Regions from separate parts of the Erwinia sp. AK-PDG3-5 genome, predicted to be linked through region 2. Evidence: predicted binding sites of a transcription regulator. Region 2 holds the regulator's gene; each other region holds the start of a gene.

Region 1 (9,819 bases), 1.5 Mb from region 2:
CTCTGCCAGTGGGATCAGCGCGGTGACCTGCGGTTTTCCTTCGGTCAGCGTGCCGGTTTTATCGAAGGCAAAGGTGCGGATGGCGTTCAGGCTTTCCAGCGCGGCACCGCCTTTGATTAACACACCCCGACGGGATGCCGTAGCCAACCCGGAGGTGATGGCGGCAGGCGTTGAAATCACTAATGCGCAAGGGCAACCAATCAGCAGCAGCGTCAGGCCTTTGTAGATCCACGGCTGCCAGTCGGCGGCGAACAGCAGCGGCGGGATCACCGCTACCAGCAGCGCCATCGCCATAATCACCGGCGTGTAGATGCGGCTGAAGCGGTCAAGGAAGCGCTCAATCGGTGCCCGGTTGGATTCGGCTTCTTCAATCAGATGCAGAATGCGGTCGATGGCACTTTCACCCGGTTTGGATACCACTTCTAACAGCACCTGGCGGTCCACGCTCAGGCAGCCTGCGGCAACCGCTTCGCCTTGCTGACGCTCGACCGGCACGGATTCGCCGGTTAATGCGCTCTCATCAAAGCTGGCAAACGGCGAGAGTAAGCGCGCATCGGCGGGCAATCTCGCGCCGGCGGCCACTTCAATTCTGTCGCCAGGGCGCAGTTCACTGAGGGCAACCGTTTCACGCTTCTCGCCGCTCACCCGGACAGCTTCTTCCGGTTTCAGGGCCATTAAGGCGGTCACGCCACGGCGGGCGCGGCTGGCGGCAAAGGATTCCAGCCGTTCACCCAGCAGGAACAGCAGCAGCACCATCGCGGCTTCTGCGGTGGCGCCAATAAATAATGCGCCGATGGCCGCGACGGTCATCAGGGTTTCAATGGCAAATGGGGTGCCGCTGCGGATCAAACGCAGCGCGCTGCGGGCAATGGGCCAGGCACCGGCGAGGGTGGTCAGGGTGAAAGCGATCTGTCCGGCTGCAGGGCTGACAAGGTCGATCAGCCAACTGGCCAGCATCATCACGGCAAGCAGAATAATGGCGCGATTTTCCTGCCAGAAGCCCGGCGTGGTGGCGTCGGTTTTGACGGCATCGCTACGTTGCAGGGTGAAACCGGCTTGCTTCACCGCCGCTTCAACCTGCTGGCGGACGTCGCGATCGGCGTTCACGACCAGTTTTTCGGTGGCATACAGCACGCGAGCCGTATCGACTTCGCTGAGCTTGCTAACGGCGGTTTCAATTTTTCGTGCGCAGCTGGGACAATCCATTCCGCTGATTATCCAGCTGAAACGTTCTGCGGAACCTCTCCTGTCGCTTTCCTCATCGGCATCGCTGCCTGAACCGCAGCCGGCCTCGCTGCAACAGCTGGTTTCAGCGGTGACTGAGGTCATCATCGAGATTTTTTTGATGGTTGGGCGAGGTTTACTGCTGCAACCCTGCTGGCTGTGAGCATGGCGTTGGCCACAAGGGCAAGAAGATGAGTGCTGATGCATGGCGCCTCCTGATGGGCAACGGCGGGAAACGCTCCCGCCGATGACGCATCTTACACTCTGGAGTGGACTCCAGAGTCAAGGCTTTTACGGCGATTACAGATACAGCGAACGCACGATCATAAAGTGACCGGCAAAGTAGCAGGCGGCGACAATCGCCCGGTCAGAGGTGAACCGGCGACGATAGTGGCTGACAAGCCAGACGATATTGGCCAGCAGCAGCAGCGAAGTCCCTACCATCAGCGTGAAGCTGTAATCGGTTGGGCGGAAGAAATACTGCTCGGTGGTCAGCCAGACCATCAGCAGGGTCATGCCGATAAAGGTGCAGATCGGCCAGCGCAGATCTTCCAGTCTGGACCAGATGGTGGCGATCAACAGCGCGCCAATTACCAGTACCGTCAGCGGGATCGGCCAGAAGAAGGTCAGCGTCATATGGCTGGCGAAGCACAGGGTATACAGCAGATGCGAAAGGAAAAATGCGCCAATCGCGTACAGCATGCGCCGGTTAGGTAATAGCGTCAGTGCATCACCAATCAGCGTGGCCAGCAGGCCAAACAGGATCAGATAGTCGGTGGTATTGAGGATCGGTGCCTGCCAGGCCAACGCCAGCAGAAGCAGCAAGGTGACGGGCTTAAATACCCAGCGTTGCCATTGAGGTCCACGGTACGACGCATCAACGTAGAGCCAACCGGAAAAGAAAACTGCCAGAAACGACCAAATCATAATGTGTCCCTTTGTATTCAGATGCAAAACTCCACAATTCTGAATCTAGTCTAGGACAGAGCCTGCTGATGTGACAATGGGAGGCGTCTGGTTGTATCCTTTCTGGCCGTGGGAATGATTGGCATTGCCTGATAAGGAGGAAGAAGAAAAAATATGAAGGTCATTTTTTTCATCGTACTGGCTATCATCGCCGTGCTGGCGACGCGTCAGTTTATCAAGCAGCGGAGAGAAGTGGCGGTCAATGACGCTTCCCCGGTGCGCTCAATTCCCGCCGAGGTAAAAGCCAAGCGCGAGGTTCCGATGCCGAACCGCCGTTCGCGTCAGCGTGAAGTGATCCCGGTTGAGGATAAGCGTTATGAAGCCTGGTTTCATCCGCTCAACGGTGCCGGGGATTTCAAACTGGTGCTGAAAGAGCAGGATTACCGGCAGATTGACCGGGGGGAAAAGGGACAGCTGAAGGTGCAGGGGACGCGGTTTATCTCGTTTAGCGCGAATTAGTGGGCTTGCCGAAAAAGCATGGAGTTCCGCGCTTTTTCGGCTGGTTTTACCACTGCGTTACTTCTTCGGCAGGTATTTCTTCTGCCAGGCCAGCAGCTCAAACACACCAAAAAAGAAAATCTTGGTTTGCATCAGGACGCTGAGCTTTGGGGCATCTTTCGGCTGCGTAGCGCGCATCAGCACCAGCTGCAGTCCGTGCATCACCACCATAAAGAACAGCGCCACATCAATAAAATACTTCAGCGGCTTGGGGAACGGATGCACCAGGTTAAGCAGTAAAAATGCCCAGACACAGACCATCAGCAGCCTGCCAATATTAATCATCATGGTTCTCTTCCTTCTTCGCGATCTGGCGGTGGTACAGGCGATACGCTACCTGTCCGGCGACCTTTTCCCGATGCAGCTGCCAGCTTACCGGCACCGGCGGCAGGCCATGTTCTACTTCGCTTTCGACATAAATCAACGCGTTATCCGCCAGCCAGCCGTTGCTTTCCAGCTGGCCGAGGGTCTGTTCCAGCAGTCCCTTACGGAACGGCGGATCGATAAACACCAGATCGTGAGGCTCGCCGTTTTGCGCCAGAAATTGCAGGGTGTTGGTGTTGATCACCCGGCCAGTTTTACAGCCGAGAGTGGTCAGGTTCTTTTCTAACTGCTGCGCAACCGGGCGCTCCAGCTCTAACAGTGTGGCAGATGCGGCGTGACGCGACAGCGCTTCCAGCCCTAATGCACCGCTGCCTGCGAAGCAATCCAGGCAACGTGCGCCCTGAATATCGGGCGCCAGCCAGTTAAATAACGTTTCGCGGACGCGATCGGTGGTCGGTCGAAGTCCGGCGCTGTCCGGCACCGGTAATTTTCTGCCGCGCCACAGACCGCCAATAATGCGGATTTGTCCGGCGCCGCCGCTGCGGGGTTTTTTATTCATGCTGCTGAACTCTTCATAATTTGTTGCACAGTTTAACGGGCTTACCGGGCTGAGGAAACGTAAAAAGGGTGCTGTGTTGCGTTAGCAGGAAAGTGTTAGACTAGGGGATTAAGTCAATTTTCAACGACCTGACAGATTTTTCCCCGCGAGGAGTGTGGTTGCACCATGGCAAAAAATAAAAAACGTGGCTTTTTTTCCTGGCTGGGATTAGGGCGTGAAGAGCAGGCGCCGCCGGAAGAGATAAAAGAGACGTTAGAGGAACAGCAGCCCGCTGACGAGACGTCAACGGATGCCGCCACGCCCGCAAAAACCGAGGCAGAGCAGCGCGCCGAAGCGACGGTCAACGTCACTGAAAATGTGGCTCACGATCAGGCCGCGCACCCGGAAGCTTACCGTGAACCTGCCGCTGAGCCGCAGCCAGAAGCGAAACCTCAGCCGGAAGAGCTTGCGGTAATTGAGCCCGCGCCGCTGGAAGAGTTTTTGCCGGAAGACGACGTGCGTGTTCATCCTGAATCGGAAGAAGAGGTTTTACCGGAACAGCTGGCGGTCGTTCAGCCTGAGCCGGAAGAAGAACTTCTGCCGGAAGAGATAGCCGTTGTTCAGCCAGAGCCAGAAGAGATTGCTGAGATCGCACCGGAAGATGAGATCCTGCCCGAAGAGCTGGAAGCGCTGGCGTTAGCGGCTGACGCAGAGCCGGAAGTGATTGAGGAAGAAGAGTCCATCGCCGCCGCGTTAGCGAAAGTGGAGCAGTCAGAGCAGGCCGAGCAGCAGCGTCCGACCAAAGAAGGTTTCTTTGCCCGCCTGAAGCGCAGCCTGGTGAAAACCCGCCAGAACCTGGGTTCCGGCTTTATCGGCCTGTTCCGCGGTAAAAAGATTGATGACGATCTGTTTGAAGAGCTGGAAGAGCAGCTGCTGATTGCCGACGTTGGCGTGGAAACCACCCGCCGCATTATCAAAAACCTGACGCAGCAGGCGAACCGTAAACAGCTGCGTGATGCCGAAGCGCTTTATGGCCTGTTGAAGCAGGAAATGTCAGAGATCCTGGCTAAAGTGGAAGAGCCACTGGACGTCACCGGCAAAACGCCGTTTGTGATCCTGATGGTGGGCGTCAATGGCGTCGGCAAAACCACCACCATCGGCAAACTGGCGCGTCAGTATCAGGCGGAAGGCAAGTCTGTGATGCTGGCGGCGGGCGATACCTTCCGTGCCGCTGCGGTTGAGCAGCTGCAGGTGTGGGGCCAACGTAACAATATTCCGGTGATCGCCCAGCAGACCGGGTCGGATTCAGCCTCGGTGATTTTCGATGCGATTCAGGCCGCTAAGGCGCGTAACGTTGACGTGCTGATTGCCGATACTGCCGGTCGCCTGCAGAACAAATCGCACCTGATGGAAGAGCTGAAGAAAATCACCCGCGTGATGAAAAAGCTCGACGATCGGGCGCCGCACGAAGTGATGCTGACCATCGATGCCAGCACCGGCCAGAATGCCATCAGCCAGACTAAGCTGTTCCATGAAGCGGTGGGACTGACCGGGATTACTCTGACCAAGCTGGATGGCACCGCAAAAGGCGGCGTGATCTTCTCCGTAGCCGATCAGTTCTCCATCCCGATCCGTTATATCGGCGTGGGTGAAGGCATTGAAGATTTACGCGCGTTTAAAGCTGACGATTTTATAGAGGCACTTTTTGCCCGAGAGGACTAATTAGGATGATTCGCTTTGAAGAAGTCAGTAAGGCTTATCTCGGCGGTCGGCAAGCGCTTCAGGGGGTAGATTTCCATCTGCGTCCGGGAGAAATGGCGTTTCTGACCGGACATTCCGGGGCAGGGAAAAGTACCTTGCTGAAGCTTATTTGTGGCATCGAGCGGCCAAGTGCCGGTCAGATCTGGTTTGGCGGCCACGATATCAGCCGCCTGAAAAGCAGCGAAGTGCCGTTTTTACGCCGCCAGATTGGCATGATTTTCCAGGATCACCATCTGCTGATGGATCGTTCTGTGTATGACAACGTGGCAATCCCGTTGATCATTGCCGGTGCCAGCGGTGAAGATATTCGCCGCCGCGTGTCGGCCGCGCTGGATAAAGTCGGCCTGCTGGATAAAGCCAAAAGCTATCCGATTCAGCTGTCGGGCGGTGAGCAGCAGCGGGTGGGCATTGCCCGTGCGGTAGTGAACAAACCTGCGGTGCTGCTGGCCGATGAACCGACCGGTAACCTCGACGATGCGCTGTCGGAAGACATCCTGCGTCTGTTTGAAGAATTTAACCGGGTTGGCGTCACCGTTCTGATGGCAACCCACGACCGGGCCTTGATCGCCCGCCGCAACTACCGCCTGATGAGCCTGAATCAGGGACGTTTGCACGGAGGCCAGGGTGGTTAATAAACGCAATTCCCGGGCGCCTGCGCCCAAAGCCGCGAAGCAGAAGCAGCCTTCCAAAAGCAAAGCGCTGAAGGGCGGCTGGCAAGAGCAATGGCGTTATGCGCTGCGCGGCACCTTATCTGATATGTGGCGTCAGCCGCTGGCGACGTTACTGACGGTGATGGTTATCGCCATCTCCCTGACTCTGCCAAGCGTCTGTTATATGGTGTGGAAAAACGTCAACCAGGCGGCGGCACAGTGGTATCCGGCACCGCAGCTGACGGTTTATCTCAGCAAAACGCTGGATGACGATGCCGCTGAAGGTGTTGTCAGCCAGCTGAAGAAAGAAGATGGCGTCGACAAGGTGAACTACCTGTCGCGCGAAGAAGCGATGGGCGAGTTCCGTAACTGGTCTGGCTTTGGCGGGGCAATGGATATGCTTGAGCAGAATCCGCTGCCTGCGGTGGCAATTATCACGCCGAAGCTCAACTTCCAGAATGACGACACCATGACCAACCTGCGCGACCGCGTGTCGAAAGTGCAGGGCGTGGATGAAGTTAAGATGGACGACAGTTGGTTTGCCCGCCTGGCGGCGCTGACCGGGCTGGTGGGGCAGGTGGCGGCGATGATCGGCGTGCTGATGATTGTGGCGGTGTTCCTGGTGATCGGCAACAGCGTGCGGCTGAGCATCTTTGCCCGGCGCGATACCATCAATGTGCAGAAGCTGATCGGTGCAACGGATGGCTTTATCCTGCGTCCGTTCCTCTACGGTGGTGCGCTGTTAGGGTTCGCCGGTGCGCTGCTGTCGCTGATCCTCTCCGAAGTGCTGGTGTTCCGTCTGGAGTCCGTTGTGACACAGGTGGCGGCGGTGTTTGGCACCACCTTCAACCTGACCGGACTGGCGTGGGACGAGAGCCTGCTGTTGCTGCTGGTGTCGGCGATGATTGGCTGGATAGCCGCCTGGCTGGCGACCGTACAACATTTACGTCGATTTACGCCGCAGTAACCCCTTTACACGTTTTTTGTTATAATCTTCCTCTGTTGCATGAGTAATGTGCTTCAGAGGAAGTCATCAATTTGTCACTTCCTCCTGCTATACTCTTCCTGCCCAGACGGTGTGTAATTTATTCACCGACGATAGTGAACTTGTGGATAACTTTGACGTCGAAGTAGCACAGATTGCTTTTAATTCTGGCTGCCGTTCACGTACTCTTGTGGACTGTGCAGGGAATTGCGCGGCATTATTGTTAAATACAGAGAGGGTTTGAATGACCAAAGAAATGCAAACTTTAGCTATTGCTCCTTTAGGCAACCTGGATTCTTACATCCGGGCCGCCAATGTCTGGCCTATGCTGACGGCAGAAGAGGAAAAAGCGTTGGCTGAACGGCTGCATTACCAGGGCGATCTGGAAGCAGCTAAAACGCTGATCCTGTCTCACCTGCGCTTTGTTGTTCATGTCGCTCGTAACTATTCGGGCTACGGTCTGCCGCAGGCTGACCTGATTCAGGAAGGTAACATCGGCCTGATGAAAGCGGTTCGCCGCTTTAACCCGGAAGTCGGCGTGCGTCTGGTCTCCTTTGCGGTGCACTGGATTAAAGCTGAGATCCACGAATACGTCCTGCGTAACTGGCGTATCGTGAAGGTCGCCACCACTAAAGCACAGCGCAAGCTGTTCTTTAACCTGCGTAAAGCCAAGCAGCGTTTAGGCTGGTTCAACCAGGAAGAAGTGGAAATGGTTGCCCGTGAACTGGGCGTCACCAGCAAAGACGTGCTGGAGATGGAGTCGCGTATGGCTGCCCAGGACATGACCTTCGATCCGACACCGGATGATGAAGGTGAAGGCCGCTCGATGGCGCCTATGCTCTACCTGCAGGATAAGTCGTCTGACTTTGCCGATGGCATTGAGGAAGACAACTGGGAATCCCATGCGGCTGATAAACTCAGCGATGCGATGCAGGGTCTTGATGAGCGTAGCCAGAATATCATCCGTGCCCGCTGGCTGGACGATGACAACAAAACCACGCTGCAGGAACTCGCCGATCAATACGGCGTTTCAGCAGAGCGTGTGCGTCAGCTGGAAAAGAACGCGATGAAAAAACTGCGCGTCGCTATCGAAGCGTAATCCATGCGGTAACAAAAAAAGGGCGACTCCGGTCGCCCTTTTTGTTTTTGTCAGTCAGCCCGTTATTGCGCCAGAAAGCCCCAGCCGCCGACCTGGGCAATAAAGCCGGCCTGCCGCATAAACGCGGCCATCACCTCACGATCCTCAACCTGACGGTCCGCAATCCACCACTGCACGATCCCCGGGTTCTGCGCCAGCAAATCATTCAGTAAGTAACTGCCCACGCCGCGCCGGCGCGTCACCTCACGCACCTTGAAATCCTGCAACTCGCCCTGCGTGCCAAGGATCGACGCGTTGACTGCCGCCAGCAGGCGGTCGTTGAATTTGGCGGCCCAAACCTGCTGATGTTCATCCAGCGACGCTTCAAGCGCAACAAGGTCAGCCTCTGGCCAGATTTTCGCCAGATCCAGGCGGTCCTGATCGGTGAAATTTTGCAATCTGATGATGGTCAGTTTCATGACGAATACCGAACGAGTACGAAAGGCATATTGTAGCGAATTTAGCCAAAGAAGGGCGCTTAACTTTTCCCCGGAGAAAACGGAGTATTCTGTTTAGTTCGGCGCGCTAACCCAGCGTGAAAGCTTATTGCCGAACTATTAATCAGCATAAAAGACTGCCATTTTGCTGAAAAAGCCACCGTTGCCACCAGCGTTTTATCCTGCGGGAGCTGGGTATTTCTGAATGTGTCAGTTGATTTACAGCAGAATATTCCTGTTTAATAACCTGAAAATTAAAGCCTTATTTATAAAAATCGCCGCGTATTCCGATAACTCTCTCTTTCTTCAGCGTTTTATCTGGGATCCAGCGGCAATAAAACAGCAATCACAACAGATGGGGTAGTTCGGATGAAAATCAGTAAAGGTAGCGCGTTCCTGGCAGGTTGTGTGGCACTGGCGATGAGCCACGCGGCCATGGCGAAGGACATTAAAGTGGCCATTGTTGGCGCGATGTCCGGCCCGGTAGCGCAGTATGGTGATATGGAGTTCACCGGTGCCAAGCAGGCGATTGCCGACATCAATGCCAAAGGCGGCGTAAACGGTGACAAACTGGTTGGCGTGGAATATGACGATGCCTGCGATCCAAAACAGGCGGTTGCCGTTGCCAACAAAGTGATCAATGACGGTATCCGTTATGTCATTGGCCACCTCTGCTCGTCGTCTACTCAGCCTGCTTCCGACATCTATGAAGATGAAGGCGTGCTGATGATCACCCCGGCGGCAACCAATGCCGATCTGACCACCCGTGGTTACAAGATGATCATGCGCACCACCGGTCTGGATTCCGACCAGGGCCCAACTGCCGCCACCTATATCCTGAAAGAGATCAAGCCTCAGCGCATCGCGGTCATCCATGACAAGCAGCAGTACGGTGAAGGCCTGGCGCGTTCCGTGCAGGCCAGCTTGAAAAAATCAGGCGGCAACGTGGTGATGTTTGAAGGTATCACCGCGGGCGACAAAGATTTCTCCACGCTGGTGGCACGCCTGAAGAAAGAGAACGTCGACTTCGTCTACTTTGGCGGTTACTACCCGGAGATGGGCCAGATGCTGCGTCAGGCACGTGCTGCCGGCCTGAAGACCCAGTTTATGGGACCCGAAGGCGTGGGCAACTCCTCGCTGTCTAACATCGCAGGTGCTGCGTCTGAAGGCATGCTGGTGACCTTGCCGAAGCGTTACGACCAGGTGCCGGCTAACAAACCGATTGTTGATGCGCTGAAAGCGAAGAAGCTGGATTCAACCGGCCCATTCGTCTGGACCACCTACGCCGCACTGCAGGC
Region 2 (9,819 bases):
TTTTCGAGCAGCTGGTTTTGCTGGTTCAGCGTGGCGATGCGGTTATCCAGCGGCAGCACTCTGTCGGTAATCACCGTTTCCTGCTGCTGGCGATGCGCTTCATGCTGTTGGCGTGCCTCATCGGCCGCTTTCAGCTGCCGGGTTAAGCCGATCAGCTGCTGCTGAGCCAGATCTTTTTGCTGGGACAGGCTAAGCAGCTGGACGCTGAGCTGATGTGCATCCTGCTGATACTGTTCGCGTTGTTGCCAGAGCGGGCGCAGTTTTTCTGCCGGTTCGGCCTGAACCAGACGGGCCAGTTCGCTGCTGTCCTGTTGCCAGGCGCTTTCGGCCTGCTGATGATCGTCTTCGGCCGCTTTTAGCGCCTGCAAGGCCGCGTGATATTGCTGCTGCCATTGCCATAAAAGGCTGTGCTGCTGATGTTGCGAAGTGAGCGCCTGCTCATCCTTCACCAGCTGCTCTAACTGGGTTGTTAGCAGCTGCAGTTGCTCTTCGTCGAGCAGCGCCATGCCGCTGGCCTGCGCGCGCAGCGTATCCAGCGCCACTTTGGCGTTTTTATGCCGTTCAAAGACGTTGGCGGACAGGCGACCGTAGATTTCGGTGCCGGTCAGCTCTTCCAGCAGCTCCGCCCGGCTGTTGGCATCGGCATTCAGAAAGGCGGCAAACTGCCCTTGCGACAGCATCATCGATTTGGTGAAGCGCTCGAAATCCAGCCCGGTCAGCGCCGTCAGCATATCCAGCTTGTCTTTCACCTTATCGGCGACGATTTTGTTGTCATCACAGCGGGCCAGCTCGACGCGCGGGGCCTGCAAATTCCCATCCACCGCGCCGCGTGCGCGGTTCTGGCTCCAGAATGCCCGCCAGGCCACGCCTTTCACTTCAAATTCAACCTCGGCCAGACATTCTGAGGTGTCGCGGGTCATCAAATCGTTCTGCGTCTGCGAGAGTTTCCCCAGCCGCGACGTTTCGTGGTACAGCGCCAGGCAGATGGCATCCAGCAGGGTGGTTTTTCCCGCGCCGGTCGGGCCGGTGATGGCAAACAAACCGTTGCTGGCAAAGGGCTCGGCGGTAAAATCAATCTTCCATTCGCCTTTCAGCGAGTTGAGGTTTTTGAACCGTAGCGTCAGGATTTTCACGGTTGCACCTCATCATCAATTTCTGCCAGCGTCAGGGTGAACAGCTCCGTCGCCCGCGCCAGCCGTTCAGGCTGTTCATTTTCTTCCAGCGCCAGACGGCGGCTAAACACCTCCTGCGCGCTGAGTTCGCTGAGGGTTTCGTTGTTTTGCCGGTCGATAACCTGTTCCCGCTGCTCGCGGCTGCGGCGCAACAGCACCACCTCAACCGGCAACGCCTGCGTCAGTTCCTGAATACGCCGCTGAAGATCGTTCAGCCACGCCTGGGTGGAAATCTCGATATCCAGCCACACCGGCTTGCCATCTTCACGCGGCGCAATCGCGGCCAGCTGCTGCTCAATCTCTTCCAGTGAGCCTTTGATCATCTGCATCGGCTGAAACAGCGGGACGGAGAGCGTTTCAACCTGGCTCAGCTTGCCGTCGGCAAAGTCGACCAGAAACACGCTTTTGTCTTTGCCCAACTCGTCAAAACTGAGCGGAATAGGGGAGCCGCTGTAGCGAATATGCTCCGTGTTGGCGATGCGCTGCGCGCGGTGGATATGACCGAGCGCGATGTAATCCGCCGGGGGAAATGCCTGGGCCGGAAAAGCATCCAGCGTGCCGATATAGATATCGCGTACCGCATCACTTTTGGTCACGCCGACGGTGGTCAGATGGCCGGTAGCAATAATCGGCAACGGTAAATCCAGCCTTTGCCGCTCGGCCTGCGCCGCCTGCCAGCAGCGATCGTAATGCTGGGTGATGGCGTCCAGCAGAGTCTGCTGCTTCTCATGGCCAGACTGACCGGCCTGGCTGACGGTAATATCACGCGGGCGAAGGAAGGGGATGGCGCACAGGACCGCGCCAGGTTCGCCGTTGCGCTTATTCAGGATCACCACCTGCTGGGCGATATCATCACTGGCCGCGGCGATCACCCGGGTATTGAGGCAGGCCAGCAGCTCACGCGATTCGTTCAGCGTGGCGACGGAATCATGATTGCCACCCAGCACCACCAGCTGACAGCCGGTTTTCTGGAGGTTGACCACGAAACGGTTATACAGCTCACGCGCATAGCTGGGCGGTGAACCGGTGTCGAAGATATCCCCCGCGATGATAATGGCATCCACCTGATGTTCCACCGCCTGAGCCAGCAGCCAGTCTGTAAAAGCCTGATGTTCCGGGGCGCGGCTTTTGGTGTAAAAAAATTGGCCCAGATGCCAGTCTGACGTGTGGATTATTCGCATGAGTTCCCTTTGAGGCGCAAGGCAGAGTCGACGATTATAAACAGCAACGCGTAAAACCCCAGTCTGAATGACTGGAACCTTCACAAAAGTGTTATAAAACGGCGGTCCGGGCCGTGCTTTTTTCATAAAACTGTCATAAAACTGACGCATAATGACGCCGCAAATCCAGTGACATTCCGTCACAGTAGCAGGAGCAATAATGGCTAAGCGTATTCTGGTAGTCGAAGATGAAGCCCCAATCCGTGAGATGTTGTGTTTCGTGCTGGAGCAAAATGACTATCAACCGATAGAAGCGGAAGATTATGACAGTGCGGTTAATTTGCTTATCGAACCCTGGCCTGATTTGATCCTGTTGGACTGGATGCTGCCTGGTGGATCAGGCATTCAGTTTATCAAGCATTTGAAGCGTGAAGCGATGACCCGCGACATTCCGGTGATGATGCTGACGGCGCGCGGTGAAGAAGAAGATCGCGTTCGCGGTCTGGAAGTCGGGGCTGACGACTATATTACCAAGCCGTTTTCGCCGAAAGAGTTGGTGGCGCGGATTAAAGCGGTGATGCGCAGGATCTCGCCAATGGCGGTGGAAGAAGTGATTGAGATGCAGGGACTGAGCCTGGATCCTTCGTCACATCGCGTGATGTCAGACACCCAGCCGCTGGAAATGGGGCCGACGGAATACAAGCTGCTGCATTTCTTTATGACCCATCCTGAGCGGGTTTACAGCCGTGAGCAGTTGCTTAATCACGTCTGGGGCACTAACGTGTACGTCGAAGATCGTACCGTTGACGTTCATATTCGCCGCTTGCGTAAAGCGCTGGAACTGACCGGGCACGATCGCATGGTGCAGACGGTTCGCGGAACAGGTTACCGTTTCTCTGCACGTTACTGATCGTTCGCACTGGAGTCTTCACCGTGTTGGAACGCCTCTCCTGGAAGAGATTGTTGCTGGAAGTGGTGCTCGCCTGCCTTCCGGCCCTGATTTTGGGGCTGCTGGTGGGCTACCTGCCCTGGCTGCTACTGGTATCGGTGTTAGCCGTTTTGGGCTGGCATTTCGCTAATTTACTTCGTTTATCCCACTGGCTGTGGATTGACCGCAGCATGACGCCACCGGCGGGGCGTGGCAGCTGGGAACCTCTCTTTTATGGCCTTTACCAGATGCAGGCGAGAAATCGTCGGCGTCGGCGTGAGCTGGGCCATCTTATCAAACGCTTTCGCAGTGGCGCCGAATCCTTACCTGATGCGGTGGTATTGACCACCGAAGAGGGCACCATTTTCTGGTGTAACGGCCTGGCGCAACAGATGCTGGGACTGCGCTGGCCGGAAGACAATGGTCAGAACATCCTTAACCTGCTGCGCTATCCCGAGTTTACGCGCTATGTGCGGCAGCGCGATTTTACCCGACCGTTAACGCTGGTGCTGAACAGCAATCGTCAGCTGGAATTCCGCGTAATGCCTTACTCGGAAGGGCAATGGCTGCTGGTGGCCCGCGATGTGACGCAGATGCATCAGCTTGAGGGTGCCCGCCGCAACTTCTTTGCTAACGTCAGCCATGAGCTACGTACGCCGTTAACGGTGCTGCAGGGCTATCTGGAGATGATGAACGATTCGGTGATGGAAGGCCCGCTGCGTGACAAGGCCCTGCACACCATGCAGGAGCAGACCCGCCGCATGGACGGACTGGTGAAACAGTTGCTGACCCTGTCGCGCATTGAAGCCGCACCGGCGCTGGATCTGCAGGAAAAGGTCGACGTGCCGATGATGCTGCGTCTGCTGCAGCGTGAAGCGGAAACCCTGAGCCAGGGCCGGCACGAGATTCACTTCAATATGGACGCGGATTTGCGGGTGTATGGCAATGATGAACAGCTGCGCAGCGCCATCTCAAACCTGGTGTACAACTCGATTAACCACACCCCGGCCGGCACGCGCATTGATATCAGCTGGCTGAGAACCCCACAGGGCGCGCAATTCAAGGTGAAGGATAACGGTCCGGGCATTGCGCAGGAGCATATTCCCCGACTGACCGAGCGCTTTTACCGCGTCGATAAGGCCCGCTCGCGGCAAACCGGCGGCAGCGGACTTGGCCTGGCGATCGTCAAGCATGCGCTCAGCCACCACAACACCCGGCTGGATATTACCAGCCAGCCCGGCAAAGAGACCTGTTTCAGCTTCTCCTTACCACCAAGGTTGATTGTCAGCAGCGAGTTGGCACAGAATGCGGTTCGATGATCGTAGCGGAACCCTGTGATGAAAAAGCTGTTTCTGATGCTGCTGGCCTGTTTCAGCCTGACCACCCAGGCACAAGAGGGGATGCTGGCCGGTAACCTGACCAGCGTTGGCTCGGATACTCTCGGCAGCTTAATGACGCTGTGGGGCGAGAGCTTCAACCGGCAGTTTCCGGGCGTGAATGTGCAGGTGCAGGCCGCCGGTTCCTCTACCGCACCCACCTCGCTGGCGGCCGGCGCGGCGCAGATTGGCGCAATGAGTCGCCCGATGCAGGCGGTTGAGCGCCAGCTGTTCGAGGACCGCTATGGCTATCCACCGCTGGCCGTGCCGGTGGCGATGGATGCGCTGGTGGTGGTGGTCAATCAGGACAACCCGATCAAGGGACTGAATACGCAGCAGCTTGATGCGATTTTTTCCGTTACCCGCCGCTGTGGCGCGCTCTCCGCGGTGCATCGCTGGGGCGATGTGCAGTTAACTCAACCGGGCTGGGTATCCCGTCCTTTGCAGCGCTTTGGCCGCAATTCCGCTTCCGGCACCTGGGGCTTTTTCAAGCAGCAGGCGTTATGTAATGGCGATTTCCGCAACGATGTCGGGGAATATCCCGGCTCTGCGGCGGTGGTGCAGGCCGTGGCGGGCACGCTGAATGCCATTGGCTATGCCAGCATGGGCATTCATCTTAGCGGCGTGAAGACATTACCGGTGTCCCGCGATGGCCGGGACTGGGTGGCACCGGATGCGGCCAATATTCGCAGCGGGCGTTATCCTTACGCCCGCAAGCTGTACCTGTACGTCAATAAACCGCCCGGCAAGCCGCTGGAACCGCTTACCGCCGCGTTTCTTCATCACGTGTTATCCGCTGACGGCCAGGCGCTGGTCACCCAAGCGGGATATCTGCCGCTATCGCCAGAGCAGGTCAGGCAGGCGCGTGCGCTGATTGAAGACCGTTAATACCGGCCAAGATGAATTTTTTTCATGTCTGATGAATTTTCCTCGTTTGCGCCTGCTTTACTCTCGTGACACTCTTACGTCTGGACATGTAGACATCCAGAAGTCTAAGAATAACGATTCGTGATAATTTCAACGGTAAATTATGCGCGTGTGCGCAGGTCAGGAGTGACACAACATGCAAAGAGATTCAGCTCAGTATCGTGCCGAAGTGGTAGGCAGCTTCCTTCGTCCCGCCGCCATCAAACAGGCGCGCGAGCAGTTCCAGAAGGGTGAGATTGATGCCGTTGCCCTGCGTCGTATTGAAGATGAAGCCATTCGCGATGTGGTCACTCATCAGCGCGCCTGTGGACTGAAAGTGGTCACCGACGGCGAATTCCGCCGCGCGTGGTGGCACTTTGACTTCTTCGATGGCCTGGAAGGCGTAGAGCGCTATGAGTCTGAGCAGGGCATCCAGTTCAACGGCGTGCAGACTAAAGCGCACGGTATCCGTGTCACCGACAAGATCGCCTTCGGCAACCACCCTATGCTGGAAGACTTCCGCTACCTGAAAAGCATCAGCGGCGATGCGGTGGCGAAAATGACCATTCCGAGCCCAAGCGTGATGCACTTCCGCGGTGGACGTAAGGCGATCGACGCCAACGTTTACCCGGATCTTAACGACTACTTCGACGATCTGGCCACCGTGTACCGTGACGCGATTAGCGCATTTTATGCGGCCGGCTGCCGTTACTTACAGCTCGACGACACCGTCTGGGCTTACCTCTGTTCCGAAGATCAGAAAAGCCAGATCCGCGAGCGCGGCGACGATCCAGAACAGCTGGCGCGCATCTATGCACAGGTGCTGAATAAAGCGATCGAAGGCAAGCCGGACGATCTGACCATTGGTCTGCATGTCTGTCGCGGCAACTTCCGTTCCACCTGGATCTCCGAAGGCGGCTATGAGCCGGTGGCAGAAACTCTGTTCGGCACCGTGAATATTGATGCCTTCTTCCTGGAGTATGATAACGAGCGTTCCGGCGGCTTCGAGCCTCTGCGCTTTATCAAACCCGGCCAGCAGCAGGTGGTGTTGGGCCTGATCACCACTAAAGACGGTGAGCTGGAAAATCCGCAAACGGTGAAAGCGCGGATTGCCGAAGCGGCGCAGTTTGTCAGCCTCGATCAAATCTGCCTGAGCCCGCAGTGTGGCTTTGCCTCCACCGAAGAGGGCAACAGCCTGACTGAAGAGCAGCAGTGGGCGAAGCTGCGTCTGGTGGTCGATATCGCCAAAGACGTCTGGTAACCCTGCATCAACGTGTGTAAAAGGCGCGGAATTCCGCGCCTTTTGTGCATCATCAGCCCATTCCATGCAGAAATTAACCCCACGTTGCACAAATAAAATACAAATCATGTAAGGCATCCAGCCGATAACCTGAAGCGAACCACTGGCTGGTTCTTTTTTTGCAACATATCGCTCTGCTTTTCCGATCCCGCCTTGCCTTTCTGCCCTATAAACGGTTTACTTAGCGCCGTTTTTACGTTATCCCCCTGTAAACAGATTAAAATCAGCGCAAATCCGCTACCAGAGCGACCTCAGGACAGACAATTGCCCTGTATCGGTCTGAAATTCTGGCGTTTTTAGTGCAGGCAGGGTGATGAAGCTGACATCGCGACTTCACTTAACACCAGTACGGGCTAATTTTCTGCTTATGACGAATCGTTTAACTTCCAAAGACATCCTGGCACTGGGGTTTATGACCTTTGCGCTGTTTGTGGGTGCAGGTAACATCATTTTCCCGCCAATGGTCGGCATCCAGTCTGGTGAACATGTCTGGATTGCGGCTCTCGGCTTCCTGCTCACTGCCGTAGGTCTGCCGGTGATCACCGTTATTGCGTTGGCCCGTGTCGGCGGCGGCGTGGATGCGCTGAGTACGCCAATCGGTAAAGCAGCCGGTCTGGTGCTGGCGACCGTTTGCTACCTTGCCGTTGGCCCGCTGTTCGCCACGCCGCGTACCGCAACCGTCTCGTTTGAAGTCGGCATCGCGCCACTGACCGGTGACGGCTGGCTGCCGCTGTTTATCTACAGCCTGATTTACTTCTCGCTGGTGATCGGCATTTCCCTGTATCCGGGCAAACTGCTGGATACCGTTGGCCACTTCCTGGCGCCGCTGAAAATTGTGGCGCTGGCGATATTGGGCATCGCAGCGCTGATCTGGCCTGCTGGCGGCCTGGCCCCGGCGACCGAGGCGTATCAACATGCGGCGTTCTCCAGCGGCTTCGTTAATGGTTACCTGACCATGGATACGCTGGGGGCGATGGTGTTCGGCATCGTGATTGTCAACGCAGCGCGTTCGCGTGGCGTCAGTGACGCGAAATTGCTGACGCGTTATACCGTGCTGGCCGGTTTGATTGCCGGTGTTGGCCTGACGCTGGTGTATCTGGCGCTGTTCAAGCTGGGTTCCAACAGTTCAGCTATCGTTGATCAGGGCGCCAACGGCGCCGCTATCCTGCACGCCTATGTTCAGCAGACCTTCGGCGGCATGGGCAGCGTGTTCCTTGCCGCACTGATCTTTGTTGCCTGCATGGTGACGGCGGTTGGCCTGACCTGTGCCTGTGCCGAGTTCTTTGAGCAGTACCTGCCGCTGAGCTATCGCCAGCTGGTGTTTGTGCTGGGTCTGTTCTCAATGGTGGTGTCTAACCTCGGCCTGAGCCATCTGATTGCCATCTCCATTCCGGTGCTGACTGCGATTTATCCGCCGTGCATCGTGCTGGTGCTGCTGAGCTTTACCCTTAGCTGGTGGAACAAAAACACCCGCATTATTGCGCCAACCATGCTGGTAAGCCTGCTGTTCGGCATTGTTGATGCGATCAAAACTACCGGCTGGAAAGATTCGCTGCCGGCATTTGCCCAGCATCTGCCGCTGGCAGAACAAGGTCTGGCCTGGTTGCCGCCATCGCTGGCCATGCTGGTACTGGTGGCCGTGTATGACCGCGTCTCCGGCGGTCGTGAGCAGGTCAGCGCGCAGCAGAAATAGTCTTAACCCCGCGTCTTCTGTTGCCCGTGCGGCAGAAGACGCAGTCAGAGTGAAAGCAGAACCCGAAACATGACAAAAAATACGCTCAAAAAGGGACTGAGTACCCGCCACATTCGTTTTATGGCATTGGGATCGGCAATCGGCACCGGGCTGTTCTATGGCTCGGCAGACGCGATGAAAATGGCCGGTCCGAGCGTTATTCTCGCGTATATTATCGGCGGCGCGATTGCCTATATCATCATGCGCGCGCTCGGCGAAATGTCCGTCAACAATCCTCAGGCCAGCTCCTTTTCGCGCTATGCGCAGGACTACCTTGGCCCGCTGGCGGGGTATATCACCGGCTGGACCTACTGTTTCGAAATCCTGATTGTCGCCATCGCCGATGTTACCGCCTTTGGTATCTATATGGGCGTCTGGTTCCCGGACGTTCCGCACTGGATCTGGGTGCTGAGCGTGGTGCTGATTATCGGTGCCATTAACATGGCCACGGTGAAAGTGTTCGGGGAAGTGGAGTTCTGGCTGTCGCTGTTCAAGGTCGCGACCATTATTATTATGATTGTCGCCGGTATCGGCATCATCTTCTGGGGTATCGGCAACGGCGGTCAGCCGACCGGCATCCATAATCTGTGGACCAACGGCGGCTTCTTTGCCCATGGGGTGATCGGCATGGTGCTGTCACTGCAGATTGTGATGTTTGCCTATGGCGGCATTGAGATCATCGGCATTACCGCAGGTGAAGCGAAAGATCCTGAAACCTCCATTCCGAAAGCGATCAATACCGTTCCGCTGCGTATTCTGGTGTTCTATGTCGGCACGCTGTTCGTGATTATGTCGATTTTCCCGTGGAACCAGGTCGGCACCAACGGCAGCCCGTTCGTGCTGACCTTCCAGCATATGGGCATTGCGGCAGCGGCGGCGATCCTGAACTTTGTGGTGATCACCGCCTCACTGTCGGCGATTAACAGCGATGTGTTTGGCGTCGGACGTATGCTGCACGGTATGGCAGAGCAGGGCCACGCGCCGAAAATGTTCGCTACGGTTTCCCGTCGTGGCATTCCGTGGGTGACGGTGCTGGTGATGATGGCGGCGATGCTGGTGGCGGTCTACCTGAACTACCTGATGCCGGAAAAAGTGTTCCTGGTGATCGCCTCACTGGCGACCTTTGCCACCGTTTGGGTGTGGATTATGATCCTCTTCGCCCAGATTGGTTTCCGCCGCTCGCTGACCAAAGAGCAGGCGAAAGCGCTGAAGTTTGCCGTGCCAGGCGGCATTTTTACCGCCATC
Region 3 (9,819 bases), 1.5 Mb from region 2:
TGCTGCTGGTGATCATCACGCTGTTTGTGATTAACCGCCTGCTGCGGATGCCGCTGGGACGGGCCTGGGAAGCGCTGCGTGAAGACGAAATTGCCTGCCGCTCGCTGGGTCTGAGTCCAACGCGCATCAAGCTGACCGCCTTCACCATCAGTGCGGCCTTTGCCGGCTTTGCCGGTAGCCTGTTTGCCGCACGCCAGGGCTTTGTCAGCCCGGAATCGTTCACCTTTGCCGAGTCGGCGTTCGTGCTGGCGATTGTGGTACTGGGCGGCATGGGATCGCAGTTTGCGGTGATCCTCGCCGCGGTGCTGCTGGTGGTTTCCCGCGAGCTGATGCGTGATTTGAATGAGTACAGCATGCTGGTGCTCGGCGGTTTGATGGTGCTGATGATGATCTGGCGGCCACAGGGTCTGTTGCCGATGAAGCGTCCGCATCTGAAGTTGAAGACGGTAGAAAAAGGAGAGCAGCGATGACCCAGCCTTTGTTGGCCGTAAAAGGCCTGATGATGCGCTTTGGCGGCCTGCTCGCCGTAAATAACGTTGAGCTGGAGCTGCGCCCGCAGGAGATCGTGTCATTAATCGGCCCGAACGGCGCCGGGAAAACCACCGTCTTTAACTGTCTGACCGGTTTCTACCGGCCGACGGGCGGCAGCATCATGCTGCGCGACAAGGATATTGCGGGCCAGCCTGGGCAAAAAATTGCCCGGATGGGCATTGTCCGTACTTTCCAGCACGTGCGTCTGTTCCGCGAAATGACGGTGATCGAGAACCTGTTGGTGGCGCAGCATCAGCATCTGAAAAGCGGCGTGTTTGCCGGTTTGCTGAAAACGCCGGCCTTCCGTAAAGCCGAAAGCGACGCGCTGGATCGCGCCGCCACCTGGCTGGAGCGTGTAGGCCTGCTGGACATGGCCAACCGTCAGGCGGGCAACCTGGCCTACGGTCAGCAGCGTCGTCTGGAAATCGCCCGTTGTATGGTCACCCGGCCGGAAATCCTGATGCTGGATGAGCCAGCCGCCGGCTTGAACCCGAAAGAAACCCACGAGCTTGATGAGCTGATTGCCGAACTGCGCAACCAGCACAACGTCTCGGTACTGTTAATTGAACATGATATGAAACTGGTGATGGGCATTTCTGACCGCATTTATGTAGTGAATCAGGGCACGCCGCTGGCAAACGGCACGCCGGAACAGATCCGCAACAATCCGGACGTGATCCGCGCCTATCTGGGAGAAGCCTGATATGAATCCGATGCTCTCTCTCGAGAACGTCAGCGCCCATTACGGCAAAATTCAGGCGTTGCATAACGTCAGTCTGCATATCAACCAGGGCGAGATTGTCACCCTGATTGGTGCTAATGGCGCCGGTAAAACCACCCTCCTCGGCACCCTGTGTGGTGAGCCGCGTGCGACGCAGGGAACCATTACTTTTGACGGTAAAGCGATCACTGAATGGCAAACCGCGCGCATCATGCGTGAAGCCATCGCCATTGTGCCGGAAGGGCGACGCGTGTTTTCACGGATGACGGTGGAAGAGAATCTGGCGATGGGCGGCTTTTTCGCCGAGCGTCGGCAGTATCAGACCCGCATCAAGCGCGTATATGAGCTGTTCCCACGCCTGTATGAACGCCGCGTTCAGCGTGCCGGTACCATGTCCGGCGGTGAGCAACAGATGCTGGCGATTGGCCGGGCGTTGATGAGTCAGCCGCGCCTGCTGCTGCTGGATGAGCCCTCGTTAGGCCTGGCGCCGATCATCATCCAGCAGATTTTCGACACCATCGAGCAGCTGCGTCAGGAAGGGATGACCATCTTCCTGGTGGAGCAGAACGCTAACCAGGCGCTGAAGCTGGCCGATCGCGGTTATGTGTTGGAAAATGGCCATGTGGTGCTTGAGGATACCGGCGACGCCTTGCTGGCGAATGAAGCGGTGCGCAGCGCCTATCTCGGCGGCTAATTTGTTGTAAACCCGGCGGTTGCAAGGCCGCCAGGCCCACAGCCAGTTGGCGAAGCCGTGGTGACAGGGCGGGATTTTTCCCGCCCTTTTTTGTGCCCGTCACCGCAAAACTGGCGGTAATTCAATCGCCTCGTGCGTCACCTGCCTGTCACCTTTCCGTCATAAACCCGTTATCTTTCCGTCATTTTCCCGTGTCATGTTACTTCCCGAACAATAAGAATGCGCGATATCGCGCGATTGACTCCGGGCACAGGATACCGATATGACATCGTTCTCATTTCGTAAAACCGCACTTTGCATGGTACTGGGACTGACCTTCAGCGGTCACGCACTGGCTGCCACCGAGATCCCTTTCTGGCACTCGATGGAAGGCGAACTGGGTGTGGAAGTAAATTCTCTGGCACAACGCTTTAATGAATCTCACCCAGATTACAAAATCGTGCCGACCTACAAAGGCAACTACGAACAGAGCCTGGCGGCCGGGATTGCCGCCGTGCGTTCAGGTAAAGCGCCGGCTATTTTGCAGGTTTACGAAGTGGGTACCGCCACCATGATGGCGTCCAAAGCGATCGTGCCGGTCTACGATGTGTTCAAAAACGCCGGCGTGGCCTTCGATGAGAAGCAGTTCGTGCCGACCGTGGCGGGCTACTACAGCGACGCCAGCGGCCACCTGATTTCTCAGCCGTTTAACAGCTCGACGCCGGTGCTGTATTACAACAAAGACGCCTTCAAAAAAGCCGGTCTGAACCCGGATCAGCCGCCGAAAACCTGGCAGGATTTGGAAAAAGACGCTGCTGCACTGCGTAAAGCGGGCATGACCTGTGGCTACGCCAGTGGCTGGCAGGGATGGATCCAGATTGAGAACTTCAGCTCCTGGCATGCGCTGCCGGTCGCCACCAAAAACAACGGTTTTGACGGCACCGATACCGTGCTGGAATTCAACAAGCCGACGCAGGTTCGTCATATCCAGATGCTGGAAGACATGAACAAGAAGGGCGATTTCACCTACTTTGGCCGTAAAGATGAATCCACCGCCAAGTTCTACAACGGCGATTGTGGCATCACCACCGCGTCTTCCGGCTCGCTGGCGGATATCCGTCATTACGCCAAATTTAACTACGGCGTCGGCATGATGCCGTACGATGCCACCGTCCCTGACGCCCCGCAGAACGCCATCATCGGCGGCGCGAGCCTGTGGGTGATGAAAGGCAAAGACGCCAGCACCTACAAAGGCGTGGCCGAGTTTATGGCCTTCCTGGCACAGCCGGATATTGCGGCTGAATGGCACCAGAAAACCGGCTACCTGCCGATCACCACCGCTGCCTATGAGCTGACCCGCAAACAAGGGTTCTACGATAAAAACCCTGGCGCGGACATCGCCACCCGTCAGATGCTGAACAAGCCACCGTTAGCGTTCACCAAAGGGATGCGTCTGGGCAACATGCCGCAGATCCGTACCGTGGTTGACGAAGAGCTGGAAGGCGTCTGGACCGGTAAGAAAACGCCGCAGGCGGCACTGGATAACGCGGTGACCCGTGGCAATCTGCTGCTGCGTCGCTTTGAGCAGACGGCTAAGCAGTAACGCTTCGCCCACAGGGGCCGCATTCAGTCCAATTCCTGGCTGGATGCGGCCCTGAACCCGTTTTCAGGGCCGCGTCGAGGGTAGTGAACGCGGCCCCTTACTCCTCATATTGGACGACGCTATGTCTTCTTCCCGTCCCGTGTTTCGCTCGCGCTGCCTGCCCTATTTACTGGTGCTGCCTCAGCTGCTGATCACCGTAATCTTCTTCCTCTGGCCCGCCGGTGAAGCCCTGTGGTATTCGGTGCAAAGCGTCGATCCGTTCGGCCTTTCCAGCACCTTTGTCGGCATGGAAAACTTCAAACGGCTGATCGGCGACGAGTATTACCTCGACTCTTTTCTGACCACGCTGATTTTCAGCGGGCTGGTGACGGTCATCGGGCTGGTGGTCTCGCTGTTTTTTGCCGCGCTGGTCGACCATGTCCTGCGCCTGAAGCGCTTCTACCAGACGCTGTTTTTACTGCCTTACGCCGTGGCGCCCGCCGTCGCCGCAGTGTTGTGGATGTTCCTGTTCAGTCCGGGTCTGGGGCTGATTACCCATTTCCTGCGTTATCTCGGCTATGACTGGAACCATGCGCAAAATAGCGGCCAGGCAATGTTCCTGGTAGTGCTGGCCTCGATCTGGCAGCAGATGAGCTACAACTTCCTGTTCTTCTTTGCCGCGCTGCAATCCATTCCAAAATCGCTGACGGAAGCCGCCGCCATTGATGGCGCGGGTCCGGTCCGGCGCTTTTTCCAATTGTCTTTGCCGCTGATCACCCCCGTCGGCTTCTTTTTAGTGGTGGTGAATGTGGTGTATGCCTTCTTCGACACCTTCCCGGTGATTGACGCCGCCACCGGTGGTGGCCCGGTGCAGTCAACGACCACGCTGATTTATAAAATTTACCGCGAAGGTTTTGCCGGACTCGACCTCTCTTCCTCTTCCGCCCAGTCGGTGGTGCTGATGGTGCTGGTGATTATTCTGACGGTGATTCAGTTCCGCTACGTCGAGAAAAGGGTGCGCTACCAATGATTGAGAACCGACCAGGGCTGACGATGTTCAGCCATATCATGTTGGGACTGGGGATCCTCACCGTGCTGTTCCCGCTGTATGTGGCCTTTGTTGCCGCCACCCTGAGCAACAGCGAAGTGTTCCAGGTGCCGATGACGCTGATCCCCGGCCGCCATTTGCTGGATAACATTGCCAACATCTGGCAGCACGGCGTGGCGCAGAACAGCGCGCCCTTTGGCGTGATGCTGATGAACAGCGCGATCATGGCGCTGAGCATTACGCTGGGGAAAATCACCGTGTCGATCCTCTCCGCCTTTGCGCTGGTGTGGTTCCGCTTCCCGCTGCGCGGACTGTTCTTCTGGATGATTTTTATCACCCTGATGCTGCCGGTTGAGGTGAGGATCTTCCCGACCGTTGAGGTCATTTCCAACCTGAATATGCTCGACAGCTACAGCGGGCTGACGCTGCCGTTGATGGCTTCCGCCACCGCCACCTTCCTGTTCCGCCAGTTCTTTATGACCCTGCCGGACGAGTTGATAGAAGCAGCGCGGATTGATGGTGCCAGCCCGATGCGCTTCTTCTGGGACATCGTGCTGCCGCTGTCAAAAACCAACCTGGCGGCGCTGTTTGTGATCACCTTTATCTACGGCTGGAACCAGTATATGTGGCCGCTGCTGATCATCAGCGAAGCGGACCTTGGCACCGCCGTCGCCGGTATCCGCAGCATGATTGGCAACGGTGACGGCTCGACCCAATGGAATCTGGTGATGACCGCCATGCTACTGACCATGGTGCCGCCGATTGTGATTGTTTTAGTGATGCAGCGCGCCTTTGTTCGCGGGCTGGTTGAGAGCGAGAAATAAGTTATGGCAGGCGTAAAACTTCAGGCTGTTACCAAATCCTATGACGGCAAAAATCAGATCATTCAGCCGCTCGACGTGGAGATCCGCGACGGTGAATTTATGGTGATGGTGGGCCCCTCCGGCTGCGGAAAATCCACGCTTCTGCGCATGGTCGCCGGGCTGGAAGAGGTCACCAGCGGCGATATCTATATCGACACCCAGCGCGTCACCGATCTTGAACCGAAAGATCGGGGCATTGCCATGGTGTTCCAGAACTACGCGCTCTATCCGCATATGAGCGTTGAGCAGAACATGGCGTATGGCCTGAAGATTCGCGGCATGGGCAAAGAGCATGTGCGGCAGAAGGTGCTGGAAGCCGCCAAAAGCCTGGAGCTGGAAGCCTTGCTGCATCGCCGCCCGCGTGAGCTCTCTGGCGGCCAGCGGCAGCGCGTGGCGATGGGCAGAGCGATTGTGCGCGAGCCCGCCGTATTCCTGTTCGATGAACCCTTATCCAACCTCGATGCCCGTCTGCGCGTGCAGATGCGCCTTGAGCTGCAGCTGCTGCACCGCCGCCTGAACACCACCAGCTTGTATGTTACCCACGATCAGGTGGAAGCGATGACGCTGGCGCAGCGGGTGATGGTGATGAACAAAGGGGTGCTGGAGCAGTTGGGTACGCCGGTGGAGGTATATGAACGTCCGGCGACGCGCTTTGTCGCCAGCTTTATTGGCGCGCCGTCGATGAACCTGATGGATGGCCAGCTAAATGATGATGGCAGCCGGCTGAGGTTGTCCGATCGCTTTACGATCCCGTTGCCGCAAGCGAAAGCGCGTTGGGCGGGCCGTCCGTTGACGCTGGGTATTCGCCCGGAGCATATTACGCTCGCGTCGCCGCAGGACGGCTTGCCGCTGGTGGTGGAAACGCTGGAAATGCTGGGCGCGGATAATCTTGCGCACGGCAAGTGGGGCGGGCAGTCGCTGGTGGTACGCCTGCCGCATATCGAGCGTCCGGCGATTGGCAGCACATTGTGGCTGCATCTGCCGACAGACTCGCTACACTTCTTTGAACCCTCTACTGGACAACGGCTCGAATGATGAACAAAGCCTGGCCTTACCCACCGATTGTGGCCCATCGCGGCGGCGGTAAACTCGCCCCGGAAAACACCCTCGCCGGCATTGATGTTGGCGCGAAACTCGGCCACAAGATGATCGAATTTGACGTGAAGCTGTCGCAGGATGGCGAGATCTTTCTGCTGCACGACGACACGCTGGACAGGACCAGCAATGGCTGGGGCATTGCCGGGCAGCTTCCCTGGGAAAAGCTGGTGCAGCTGGATGTCGGCGGCTGGTACGGCAAGGATTTCGCCGATCAGCGCCTGCCGTTGCTGTCGCAGGTGGCGAAGCGCTGTGCTGAGCACCAGATGATGGCCAATATCGAAATCAAACCCACCACCGGTCTGGAAGCCGAAACCGGACGGGTGGTGGCGCTGGCCGCGCGGGATCTGTGGCATATGCAGCCCGCAGCACCGCTGCTCTCGTCGTTTTCATCTGTCGCCCTTGCCGCAGCGAAAGAGGCGGCACCGGAGCTGCCACGGGGTTTGCTGCTGCATGAATGGCACGATAACTGGCGGGAAATGACCGATGCGCTGGAGTGCGTGTCGATTCACTTCAATCACAAGGTGTTGAACGAGAAGCGCGTGGCTGAGCTGAAAAAATCCGGCTTACGTATTCTGGTGTACACGGTGAACGATGCCGACAGGGCTGCACAGTTGCTGAAGTGGGGTGTCGATGCGATCTGTACCGATGCCATCGACACCCTTGACCCCGACTTTGCCTCTCAACTGCATCGCTAAGGCGGCAACCGCGTGAGCTGAATAGATGAACCCCGACCACTGACTGATGTCAGCGCCCGGGGTTTTCAGTACTTGCCGCCTTATTTTCGCGCCAGTACGGCAGGTAAGGTGGAGATTAATTGTTGTTTTGTTGCACCGGCGGCAGGGTATTGGTACCCGGCTGTGACTGGATCACGCGCTGGGAAGCACTGTTCCGCTGCTCCTGAACTTTCCGCTGTGTGTCCTGGCTTTGACGTTGCTGATCCTGCTGCAACTTCAGTTTCTGCTGGGACTGTTGCGTCTGCATCTGGCTCTGCATCCGTTGAGTGCTGGGATTATAGCCCGGCTGGTTTGGCTGATTGTTGTTCAACATGTTGGCCATGCCGCTCAACGGTGCCAGTGCGGCAACAAAAATAACTAACCATTTCATAAACTGCCTCCGTGTTAGATTACTCAAGTGTATGCCAGGGCCACCAATCTGCCTCCAGGAGTCAACTGAATTTCAGTCCCGCCTCGCCTTTTCTCTTATTTCGTACACACTTATCAGCAGTAAACAAACGTAAATAAGACTAACAAGAGGTGAAGATGACAGGACAGGGTAAGTTAACGCGGCTTGCGGGACCGCTAATGATCGGGCTGTTACTGTGGCAGGGTGCCAGTGCTGCACCCACCGCACCGGCAGTTTCTTACGGGGTGGATGCGGATACCTTCCATCCGGTGAAAGAGCAACATGGGATGGTGTCGTCAGTGGATGCGACAGCAACTCAGGTTGGCGTGGATATCCTTAAGCAGGGTGGCAACGCGGTGGATGCGGCGATTGCCGTCGGTTATGCGCTGGCGGTGACCCATCCGCAGGCCGGCAACCTCGGCGGCGGCGGCTTTATGATGCTGCGCACCGCCTCAGGCCGCACCACCGCTATCGACTTCCGCGAAATGGCCCCGACCCGCGCCAGTCGCGATATGTTCCTTGACGCGCAGGGCAATGCCGACAGCAAAAAATCCCTCACCTCTCACCTGGCGTCCGGCGTACCTGGCACGGTAGCGGGCTTTGCGCTGGCGAATAAAGAGTACGGCACTATGCCGCTCAGCCGTCTAATCCAGCCGGCGATCAAACTGGCCAGCAAAGGCATCGTGGTCAATCAGGCGCTGGCTGACGATCTGAAGGTCTATGGCAAAGAAGTGCTGATTAACCATCCCAACAGCAAAGCGATTTTCTACAAGGCGGATGGTCAGCCTTATGCCCGCGGCGAGACGCTGGTGCAGCGTAATCTGGCCCACAGCCTGACGCTGATTGCCAGCCAGGGACCGGATGCCTTCTACAAAGGCGCTATCGCCACGCAGATTGACGAGGAAATGGCGGCGCACGGCGGCTTAATCAGCAAAGTGGACCTGGCGAAATACCAGGCGATTGAGCGTAAGCCGATCAGCGGCACCTATCGCGGCTATGAAGTCTTCTCGATGCCACCGCCATCTTCCGGCGGGATCCATATCGTGCAGATCCTGAATATCCTGGAAAACTTCGATCTGGCGAAAATGGGCTTCGGCAGCGCCGATGCCATGCAGGTGATGGCGGAGGCGGAAAAATATGCCTATGCCGACCGCTCGGAATACCTTGGCGATCCGGACTTTGTGAAGGTGCCGTGGCAGGCGCTGACCAGCAAAGCCTATGCGAAATCGCTGGCGCAGCAGATTGATGTGAATAAGGCGCGGCCGTCTTCGGAGATCAAACCGGGCAAGCTGGCACCGTATGAAAGTAACCAGACCACGCATTTCTCGGTGGTGGATAAGCAGGGCAATGCGGTGGCGGTGACCTACACGCTGAACACCTATTTTGGCAGCGGTATCGTGGCGGGTAACAGCGGTATCCTGATGAACAATGAAATGGATGACTTCTCTGCCAAGCCGGGCACGCCGAACGTCTATGGCCTGGTGGGCGGTGAAGCCAATGCGGTGGGGCCGTACAAGCGCCCGTTGTCATCAATGTCGCCGACTATCGTGGCGAAAGATGGCAAAACCTGGCTGGTGACCGGCAGCCCTGGCGGCAGCCGCATTATCACCACCGTGCTGCAAATGGTGGTCAACAGCATCGATTACGGGATGAATATCGCCGAGGCGACCAACGCACCCCGCTTCCATCACCAGTGGTTGCCGGATCAGCTGCGGGTTGAAAAGGGCTTCAGTCCGGACAGCCTGAAGCTGCTGGAAGCCAAAGGTCAGCATGTGAAGGTGATGCCGGCGATGGGCAGCACGCAGAGCATTATGATTGGGCCGGACGGCATGCTGTATGGCGCATCCGATCCGCGCACCATTGATGATTTAACGGCGGGTTACTGACTGAAAACCCCCGGCATCCGGGGGTAAATTTTTCTGACGGAGAGGCGCTAAGCCTCTGTTTTTTTCTCGTGTCCGGCGTTTTCACGGGTGATCGTGGCCACGCCGTTTAATGTTTAAACCGGCGACGGCTGATCCTTCAGACGTGCCATAAATAGCGCATCCACCTGCTGACCGTCGCGGACCGCGAAACGGCGGGCAACGCCTTCGGTAACAAAGCCGAAGCGCTGATAGAGGGCAATCGCCGTGGCATTATCAGCAAACACCGTCAGCTCAATGCGTTCGATGCTCAGCCAGT

What was found. The regulator PhoB, encoded in region 2, activates phosphate uptake and scavenging genes when phosphate is short. The targets are predictions, from matches to a motif close to CTGTCATAAAACTGNCNNAT.
Region 1: the regulator PhoB is predicted to act here: its motif matches at 6,989-7,008, upstream of rpoH (RNA polymerase sigma factor RpoH).
Region 3: the regulator PhoB is predicted to act here: its motif matches at 2,103-2,122, upstream of ugpB (sn-glycerol-3-phosphate ABC transporter substrate-binding protein UgpB).

What each region holds. Positions count from the first base shown of each region.
Region 1 is NZ_CM165967.1:355,003-364,821, forward strand. It holds gene AC1UKS_RS01550 (zinc/cadmium/mercury/lead-transporting ATPase) at 1-1,431, opposite strand, end outside; gene AC1UKS_RS01555 (lysoplasmalogenase) at 1,525-2,151, opposite strand; gene AC1UKS_RS01560 (DUF2500 domain-containing protein) at 2,305-2,649, shown strand; gene AC1UKS_RS01565 (DUF1145 family protein) at 2,707-2,976, opposite strand; gene rsmD (16S rRNA (guanine(966)-N(2))-methyltransferase) at 2,966-3,571, opposite strand; gene ftsY (signal recognition particle-docking protein FtsY) at 3,737-5,272, shown strand; gene ftsE (cell division ATP-binding protein FtsE) at 5,278-5,943, shown strand; gene ftsX (permease-like cell division protein FtsX) at 5,936-6,928, shown strand; gene rpoH (RNA polymerase sigma factor RpoH) at 7,191-8,045, shown strand; gene panM (aspartate 1-decarboxylase autocleavage activator PanM) at 8,108-8,503, opposite strand; gene AC1UKS_RS01600 (branched-chain amino acid ABC transporter substrate-binding protein) at 8,891-9,819, shown strand, end outside.
Region 2 is NZ_CM165967.1:3,618,386-3,628,204, reverse strand. It holds gene AC1UKS_RS16890 (SbcC/MukB-like Walker B domain-containing protein) at 1-1,133, opposite strand, end outside; gene sbcD (exonuclease subunit SbcD) at 1,130-2,353, opposite strand; gene phoB (phosphate response regulator transcription factor PhoB) at 2,553-3,242, shown strand; gene phoR (phosphate regulon sensor histidine kinase PhoR) at 3,266-4,579, shown strand; gene AC1UKS_RS16870 (PstS family phosphate ABC transporter substrate-binding protein) at 4,598-5,524, shown strand; gene AC1UKS_RS16865 (cobalamin-independent methionine synthase II family protein) at 5,700-6,803, shown strand; gene brnQ (branched-chain amino acid transport system II carrier protein) at 7,210-8,535, shown strand; gene proY (proline-specific permease ProY) at 8,605-9,819, shown strand, end outside.
Region 3 is NZ_CM165967.1:366,894-376,712, forward strand. It holds gene AC1UKS_RS01610 (high-affinity branched-chain amino acid ABC transporter permease LivM) at 1-470, shown strand, start outside; gene livG (high-affinity branched-chain amino acid ABC transporter ATP-binding protein LivG) at 467-1,234, shown strand; gene livF (high-affinity branched-chain amino acid ABC transporter ATP-binding protein LivF) at 1,236-1,946, shown strand; gene ugpB (sn-glycerol-3-phosphate ABC transporter substrate-binding protein UgpB) at 2,209-3,528, shown strand; gene ugpA (sn-glycerol-3-phosphate ABC transporter permease UgpA) at 3,650-4,537, shown strand; gene ugpE (sn-glycerol-3-phosphate ABC transporter permease UgpE) at 4,534-5,379, shown strand; gene AC1UKS_RS01640 (sn-glycerol-3-phosphate import ATP-binding protein UgpC) at 5,383-6,453, shown strand; gene ugpQ (glycerophosphodiester phosphodiesterase) at 6,453-7,211, shown strand; gene AC1UKS_RS01650 (DUF2756 domain-containing protein) at 7,327-7,620, opposite strand; gene ggt (gamma-glutamyltransferase) at 7,776-9,524, shown strand; partial or broken gene AC1UKS_RS01660 (GNAT family N-acetyltransferase) at 9,638-9,819, opposite strand, start outside.